2 regions of the Streptomyces sp. NPDC040405 genome follow, and region 1 is predicted to be linked to the other one. Evidence: riboswitches for the same ligand, from Rfam matches in the RefSeq annotation. Region 1 holds a riboswitch; the other holds the start of a gene.
What was found. Region 1 has a riboswitch for glycine ahead of gcvP (aminomethyl-transferring glycine dehydrogenase). Riboswitches for the same ligand answer to the same signal wherever they lie in the genome.

Region 1 (4,204 bases):
CGCGTCGTGCACGGCCGCGCAGATCTCGGTGATGTGCTCCTCGAACACGCCGTGGGTGGACGGGTAGGTGACCATGAGGACGGCCAGCTGGTCGCCGTACTGCTCGATCTTGGCGCGCAGGTCGGCGGCATCCACCTCACCATCCTCGCCGGTCTTGACGACGACGACCTTCATGCCCGCCATGACGGCGCTGGCCGCGTTGGTGCCGTGCGCCGAGGACGGGATCAGGCACACCGTCCGCTGGGGCTCGCCGTTGGCCCGGTGGTACGCCCGCACGGCCAGCAGCCCGGACAGCTCGCCCTGCGACCCGGCGTTCGGCTGGAGGGAGACCTTGTCGTAGCCGGTGACATCGGCCAGCCGCTCCTCCAGCTCGCGGATCAGCGTCAGATAGCCCTGCGCCTGCTCGACCGGCGCGAAGGGGTGCAGCGCGCCGAACTCCGGCCAGGTGACCGGCTCCATCTCGGTGGTCGCGTTGAGCTTCATGGTGCAGGAGCCGAGCGGGATCATGCCCCGGTCCAGGGCGTAGTCGCGGTCGGCCAGCCGCCGCAGGTAGCGCAGCATCGCGGTCTCGGAGCGGTACTGGTGGAAGACCGGATGGGTCAGGTACGCGTCCGAGCGCAGCAGCTCCGCGGGCAGGGCGTCGGCCGACGCGGCGTCCAGCTCGTCGATGCCGGGAGCGCTGCCGCCGTCCCCGCCGTCGACACCGAAGGCGGACCATACGGCGGCCAGCTGGGCGCGCCCGGTGGTCTCGTCGCACGCGATGCCCACGTGGTCCGCGTCGGTCAGCCGGAGGTTGACCCCGGCCTCCCGCGCGGCGGCCACGACATCGGCGGCCTTGCCGGGGACGCGCGCGGTGAGGGTGTCGAAGAAGCCGCCGTGCACCACCTCGACGCCGCCCGCCCGCAGCCCCTCGGCGAGGACGGTGGCGTAGCGGTGGGTGCGGCGGGCGATGCCCGCGAGCCCGTCCGGGCCGTGGTAGACCGCGTACATTCCGGCCATCACCGCGAGCAGGACCTGCGCGGTGCAGATGTTGCTGGTGGCCTTCTCGCGGCGGATGTGCTGCTCGCGGGTCTGCAGCGCCAGCCGGTACGCCTTGTCGCCGTCGGCGTCCACCGAGACCCCGACGAGGCGGCCGGGCAGGCTGCGGGCGTGGGCGGCGCGCACGGCCATGAACCCGGCGTGCGGACCGCCGAAGCCCATGGGCACACCGAACCGCTGGGTGCTGCCGACCGCGATGTCCGCGCCCAGCTCACCGGGCGAGGTGAGCAGGGTGAGCGCGAGCAGGTCGGCGGCGACGGTGACGATGGCGCCCAGCTCATGGGCCCGCTCGATGACCGGGCGCGGATCGCGCACCGCGCCGGAGGCGCCCGGGTACTGGAGCAGCACGCCGAAGACACCGCGCTCGGCGATCTCGTCCGGGATGCCGTCGGTCAGATCGGCGACCACGACCTCGACGCCGGTCGGCTCGGCGCGGGTCTCGATGACCGCGATGGTCTGCGGCAGACAGTCGGCGTCGACCAGGAAGACGCCCTCCTTGACCTTGCCGACGCGGCGCGACAGCGCCATGGCCTCGGCGGCGGCCGTGGCCTCGTCCAGCAGCGAGGAACCGGCGGTGTCCAGGCCGGTCAGATCGGCGACGACGGTCTGGAAGTTGAGCAGCGCCTCCAGCCGCCCCTGGGAGATCTCGGGCTGGTACGGGGTGTAGGCGGTGTACCAGGCGGGGTTCTCCAGGACGTTGCGCAGGATCACCGGCGGGGTGAAGGTGCCGTAGTAGCCGAGGCCGATCATGGACGGCAGCACCTGGTTGCGGTCGGCGAGGGCGCGCAGCTCGGCGAGCACCTCCGCCTCGCTGCGGGCCGGGGGCAACCGCAGCGCCTCCGCGCTCCTTATGACCTCGGGTACGGCGGCGGCGGTCAGCTCGTCGAGGGAACCGAAGCCGACCTGGGCGAGCATCTTGGCCTGCGCTCCGGCGTCGGGGCCGATATGCCGCTGCTCGAATGGAGTACCGCGCTCCAGATCGGCGAGCGAGATGCGATGGGTGGTCATCTGCGGGGGCCTCCTGGTCTGCTACGACCGGCGAGGGGCACCGCGGTGCGGGTGCCCGGATGGCCTCCCCCTCTGTCATCTCAACCTGAGAGCTTCACCGGTCCATAGGTGCCTGACCGGCTTTCACCGTCGGTGAGGAGGGGTTCCGGAGCGTGTGCTCCCCGTGGCCCGCCCTGCTTTCCAGAGTGACCTCGCCCGCACGGTACGTGTGCCTGAGAGATTCCGGGGAGGATTTGCTCCTTCGGCGCCCCCGACACCATTGTCGAAGGACTCTCCCGCACGGGGTCTGCAGCCACAGCCAGCGTACCAGCGCGTCTGTCGCTGGGGGATTGGCAGAACGATGCTCGAGTGGCCGCATACGGGGATGTGGCTTTTGGTAGGTATCACTGGACCACCGCCACCTGTGGGAGAGAGCGTGCAGACGGACATCGACCCGCGGACCCTGATCGGCCGCAAGGCACTCGACCGCGAGGGCGCCAAGATCGGCACGGTGGACGAGGTCTACCTCGACGACGCCACCGGCGAGCCGGAGTGGGCGGCGGTACGCACGGGCCTGTTCAGCCGGGACGTCTTCGTACCGCTCGAACCGAGCGAGGTCGTCGGCGACACGCTGCGGGTCCCGTACGACCGGGCGCTGATCAAAGACGCCCCGGACCTCGGCGTCGGCCGCCACCTCTCCCCGGAGCAGGAGCTGCAGCTGTACCACCACTACGGCCTGGACGTAACCGGCTGACCCCACCCCGCTCCGCCGCCGAGTCTGCAGAAGCCCGGCCCTTACCCGGCGCACCGCCCCGCTCCTGGCCCCCGCCCGGCAGGTTAGCCGACGCTTCGCTGACGCCCCGGCGCGCCGCTCACCCCCTGGCTCCCGCCCGGCGCGCCGCCCGACGCTTCGCTCCCGCCCGGCGCGGCGCCCAGCCCCTCGCTCCCGCCCTGCGCGCCGCACGGCGTATCGGCGTCCTCGGGGGGTCGTACCAGGGGGAGCGGGTCGCCCGGTTTCAGGTCCGGGTCGTCCACGGCGAACGTGCGCACCCGGCCCGGTGCCGACCAGGGCAGCTCGAAGCGCACGGTCACCCGCCCCACGCCGCTGCCCTGTACCCAGCCCGCCCCGTACTCGGCGTGGCGCACGTCGAGCCCCGGCAGCCAGGTCCGCGGCCTCCCGGCGCCCTCAGGGGCCTCTGAGGCGCCCGGGCTCTCCGGCTCGGCAGCCTGGGAGCCCGAGGCCCCGTCCGGCTCCTCCAGGGCCTCGTGGGCGGCCTGGGCGGCCTCCGCCGCCTGCGCCGCCTGCGCGGCCTGGGCGAACAGATCCTCCTGCGTGTAGTCCGCGAGACCCGACACGCCCACCCCCAGCAGCCGCACGCCCGCCGTCGTTTCCACCCCGTCGATCAGCCGCGCCGCGGCCTCCTTGACCACGCCGGGGTCGTCGGTGGGCCCGCGCAGGGTCTCCGAACGGGTCAGCGTCGAGAAGTCGTACCGCCGCACCTTGATCACGACCGTGCGCCCCGAGCGGCCCGCCTCCCGCAGCCGCCGCACACAGCGGTCCGCCAGCCGCGCCACCTCCAGCTGCACGCGGGTGCGGTCGGTGAGGTCGACGTCGAAGGTGTCCTCCACCGATATGGACTTGGCGTCCCGCTCGGCGACCACCGGCCGCTCGTCCCGCCCGCTGGCCATCAGGTACAGCGACGTCCCATGTGCCCGGCCCAGGAGCCGGACCAGCTCGGCCTCGCCCGCCTCACGGGTCTCGGCGACGGTGTGGATGCCGACGCGGCGCAACGCCTCCGCGGTGGCCGGGCCGACGCCCGGCAGGGTACGCACCGGCATCGGATCCAGCAGCTCCCGCTCCGTGCCGGGCTCGATGACCGCCATACCGTCCGGCTTGGCCTGCTCGGACGCGATCTTGGCGAGCATTTTGGAACCGGCCAGGCCCACCGAGCCGGTCAGCCCGGTCACGGCGCGGATCTCGGCCCGCAGCCGCTCCCCCACGGCCCGTGCCGCCGCCACCCGGGCCTCCGTGCCACCCGCCTCCAGGTCCACGAACGCCTCGTCCAGGCTCAGCGGCTCCACCAGCGGCGACAGCGCCCGCAGCAGCCCCATGACCTGGTCGCTGACCTGGCGGTAGAGCGAGAAGCGGGGGGTGAGGTAGGCCGCGTTCGGACAGAGC
Region 2 (4,204 bases), on a different contig from region 1:
GCGGGCGAACTCGACGGCCGGGGCGACGGTGAACGACATATGGCCGCCGACGATCTGCAGGAACTGCTGCTCGGAGCTGAAGACGGGCACGTACGCCTGGCCCTCGATCTCCACGGTGGGCAGGTCGAGGCTGCGACTGTCGGGGCCCCCGCCGTTCGGCAGCGGGATCCAGACATAACTTCGGGCGAGCACCTCGACGATCCGCGCTCCTGCGCCCGGGACCCCGATCGAGGCGGCGAGCACCTCTTCCAGTTCGTTACCGGGGAACGCGGGATAAGCGCCGTCCGGAAACCCTCCGTGAGCGGGGGTTATGCCCTGGTGCTCCGGGATACTCATCTTCGTCCAACCGCCATCTCGTCCGACCTGCACGAGCACCCTAACGGCTGCACGCCGGAACGCCAGGGGTCGCCCGGGCATCTCCACAGCACTTCCCCACGCCGAAGGCGCGCCCCCGGAGGCGCCGTCACGTTCGGTGACTCTCGGATGGCTCATTTCCTACTGGTTCGAGTGCCCGACTCGTCCGTCGCTCGCCGTCACTCGAATCCGTCGCTCGAATCCGTCACTCGAAGGAGATGCCCCGCAGCACGCTCGCGGTCGCCCGGTCGAGCAGCACGGCGGAGGCGCACCCCTCGGGCGGCTCCCCGCCCTCCACGCGCGCGACGAGGCGGTCCATCGCCCGCCGGTGCCGCCCGAAGGCGAAGCCGGAGACTCCCCGGCCGCGGGCGGCCTGGCCCTCCAGGGCGACCGCGGGGTCCACGTCGAGCAGCACCAGATGCAGCCCGCGGCCGGTGCGCCGGGCGTCCCGGGCCAGCCAGCGGCGCACCCAGGGCTGCGAGCCGCAGTCGTGGACGACGACGCTCGCGCCGGAGGCGAGCGCCCGGCGCAGCCCCGCGTAGTGGGCGCAGCGGACCAGCGGCCGGTAGACCGCGTACGGCAGCCAGCGGGGCATGCGTCTGTCCCAGGACTCCCGGGTGTGCTGCGAGTCCACCCGCACCACGGCCTCGCCGCTCGGGTCGGCCCCGGGGACCAGCCGGTTGATCAGCGTCGACTTGCCGCTGCCGGGCAGCCCCGAGGCGATGATCAGGTCACGCGCCGGGTAGCGCAGCTCCGCCCCCACACCGCCGCGCAGGTCGTGCACGGCCGCGCGGCGGTCCGGTCTGACCGTGCCGCCTGAGCGCGTCCCCTCCTGCCGCGCGGGCAGGGTTCCTCGGGTTGTCGCGTATGTTCCCTGCCCGTGCACCGTGATCGTCCTCCAAGGTCGGTCAAGCGGCTCCGTACCCCGAGAGTGTCAAGAAAAGGTAATGCCCATCAAGGAGGCCCCGGCGCGACCCCGCTCACAGAGGGGGGTTCCCTTCCGGAGCGGACGTGCGATGATGGCCGCGCCAACTGCATACCGGCCGCTTGAATCCGCGCGGGAGAGTCCTCGGTCACCGGCATTCGCCGATTTTCCCGGGGCGCCGAAGGAGCAAGCCCTCCCTTGAATCTCTCAGGCCCCGATACCGCACGGATGAGGCAGATCTGAAAAGCGGGCCACGCCGTATGTGGCTCCACCCAAGGTGCAAGCCGGCCAGCCCCGCCCAGCGGGATTGGTCACGGCGAACCTCTCAGGTTCCGATGACAGATGGGGAGGACGCTGTGCCGTCCTTGTCGTCCCATACGGCCCGTCCGTCCCGTCATCGACATGATCATGACCTGTGACCCTGGGAGCTGAACCATGACCGACGCCCCGCCCGTGCCCCGCCATACCGCGCTGGACGCGGTCCACCGCGCGCTCGGCGCCACCATGACCGACTTCGCGGGCTGGGACATGCCGCTGCGTTACGGGAGCGAGCGCGACGAGCACACCGCCGTGCGCACCCGCGCGGGGCTCTTCGACCTCTCCCACATGGGTGAGATCGCTCTCACCGGGCCGCAGGCCGCCGACGCTCTCGACCACGCCCTGGTCGGCCATCTCTCCGCGCTCGCCGTGGGCCGCGCCCGCTACACCATGATCTGCGACAGCGAGGGCGGCATCCTCGACGACCTGATCGTCTACCGGCTCGCCGAGCAGGAGTTCCTGGTCGTGGCCAACGCCTCGAACGCCCAGGTGGTGCTGGACGCGCTGACCGAGCGCGCCACCGGCTTCGACGCGGCCGTACGGGACGACCGCGACGCGTACGCGCTGATCGCCGTCCAGGGGCCGCAGTCCGCCGGGATCCTGAAGGGCCTGACCGACGCCGACCTGGACGGGCTGAAGTACTACGCGGGGCTGCCGGGCACCGTCGCGGGCGTGTCCGCCCTGATCGCCCGCACCGGCTACACCGGCGAGGACGGCTTCGAGCTGTTCGTCGCGCCGGACGACGCCGAGCGGGTCTGGCAGGCGCTGACCGAGGCGGGCGACCCGGTGGGCCTGGTGCCGTGCGGGCTGTCCTGCCGGGACACGCTGCGCCTTGAGGCGGGGATGCCGCTGTACGGGCATGAGCTGAGCACCGACACGACCCCGTTCGACGCGGGGCTCGGCCGGGTGGTGAAGTTCGGCAAGACCGGTGACTTCGTGGGGCGCGGGGCCCTGGAGGCCGCGGCGCGCGAGGCCGAGGCCCGGCCGCCGCGCACCCTGACCGGTCTGGTCGCCGAGGGCCGCCGGGTGCCGCGCGCCGGATACGCCGTGGTCGGCCCGGACGGCGCGGAGATCGGCCGGGTCACCTCGGGCGCCCCCTCCCCGACGCTGGGGAAGCCGATCGCGATGGCGTACGTCGACGCGGAGCACGCCGCGCCCGGCAGCCCGGGAGTATCGGTGGACATCCGCGGTACCCGGGAGCCGTACGAGGTCGTCGCGCTCCCCTTCTATCGCCGCGAGCGCTGAAACCCCCCGTTTTCCCGGGCCGCCCCTGCCGCCTTTGTCGCCTTCTCCCGCCTTCTGGCGACGCGAGCGCCTAAACCTCCCGCGACCCGTGTGTCTCACCACTGAAGACCCGTTTCCCAAGCACTCCCCTCTATCCAGGAGAATCGGACCATGAGCAACCCCCAGCAGCTGCGCTACAGCAAGGAGCACGAGTGGCTGTCGGCCGCCGACCAGGACGGCGTGTCGACGATCGGCATCACCGAATACGCGGCCAACGCGCTCGGCGATGTCGTGTACGTCCAGCTCCCGGATGTCGGCACCACCGTCGCCGCCGGTGAAACCTGCGGTGAGCTGGAGTCCACGAAGTCGGTCAGCGACCTGTACGCGCCGGTCTCCGGCGAGGTCACCGAGATCAACGAGGACGTGGTGAACGACCCGGCGCTGGTGAATTCCGCCCCCTTCGAGGGCGGCTGGCTGTTCAAGGTGAAGGTGACGGACGAGCCGGGCGACCTGCTCTCCGCCGAGGAATACGCCGCCTTCTCCCACAACTGACCCTCCTATTCCGATCGGGACCCCGATGTCGCTTCTGAACAGCTCCCTGCACGAGCTCGACCCTGACGTCGCCGCTGCTGTCGACGCCGAACTCCACCGCCAGCAGTCCACCCTCGAAATGATCGCCTCGGAGAATTTCGCTCCGGCCGCGGTCATGGAGGCCCAGGGCTCGGTCCTGACCAACAAGTACGCCGAGGGCTACCCGGGCCGCCGCTACTACGGCGGCTGTGAGCACGTCGACGTGGTCGAGCAGATCGCCATCGACCGGATCAAGGCGCTCTTCGGCGCCGAGGCGGCCAACGTCCAGCCGCACTCCGGCGCCCAGGCCAACGCCGCCGCGATGTTCGCGCTGCTCCAGCCCGGTGACACCATCCTGGGGCTGAACCTGGCCCACGGCGGCCACCTCACCCACGGCATGAAGCTCAACTTCTCCGGCAAGCTCTACAACGTGGTCCCCTACCACGTGGACGCCGAGACCGGTCTGGTCGACATGGACGAGGTCGAGCGCCTGGCCAAGGAGCACCGCCCCAAGCTGGTCATCGCGGGCTGGTCGGCGTACCCGCGCCAGCTGGACTTCGCCGCCTTCCGCCGGGTCGCGGACGAGGTCGGCGCATACCTGATGGTCGACATGGCCCACTTCGCGGGCCTCGTCGCGGCCGGGCTCCACCCCTCGCCCGTACCGCACGCCCACGTCGTGACCACCACCACCCACAAGACCCTGGGCGGCCCGCGCGGCGGCGTGATCCTGTCCACCGCCGAGCTGGCCAAGAAGATCAACTCCGCGGTCTTCCCCGGCCAGCAGGGCGGCCCGCTGGAGCACGTCATCGCGGC

Region 2: another riboswitch for glycine. It lies ahead of gcvT (glycine cleavage system aminomethyltransferase GcvT); the one in region 1 lies ahead of gcvP (aminomethyl-transferring glycine dehydrogenase).

The regions. Positions count from the first base shown of each region.
Region 1 covers NZ_JBVIVI010000009.1:433,789-437,992, forward strand. Annotated here, with positions in the region: gene gcvP (aminomethyl-transferring glycine dehydrogenase) at 1-2,046, opposite strand, end outside; glycine riboswitch at 2,109-2,236, opposite strand; glycine riboswitch at 2,237-2,334, opposite strand; gene ACZ59A_RS33325 (PRC-barrel domain-containing protein) at 2,462-2,779, shown strand; gene ACZ59A_RS33330 (DNA polymerase IV) at 2,863-4,204, opposite strand, start outside.
Region 2 covers NZ_JBVIVI010000002.1:1,282,430-1,286,633, reverse strand. Annotated here, with positions in the region: gene ACZ59A_RS13040 (enhanced serine sensitivity protein SseB) at 1-336, opposite strand, end outside; gene ACZ59A_RS13035 (AAA family ATPase) at 560-1,240, opposite strand; glycine riboswitch at 1,403-1,512, shown strand; gene gcvT (glycine cleavage system aminomethyltransferase GcvT) at 1,715-2,842, shown strand; gene gcvH (glycine cleavage system protein GcvH) at 2,993-3,373, shown strand; gene glyA (serine hydroxymethyltransferase) at 3,399-4,204, shown strand, end outside.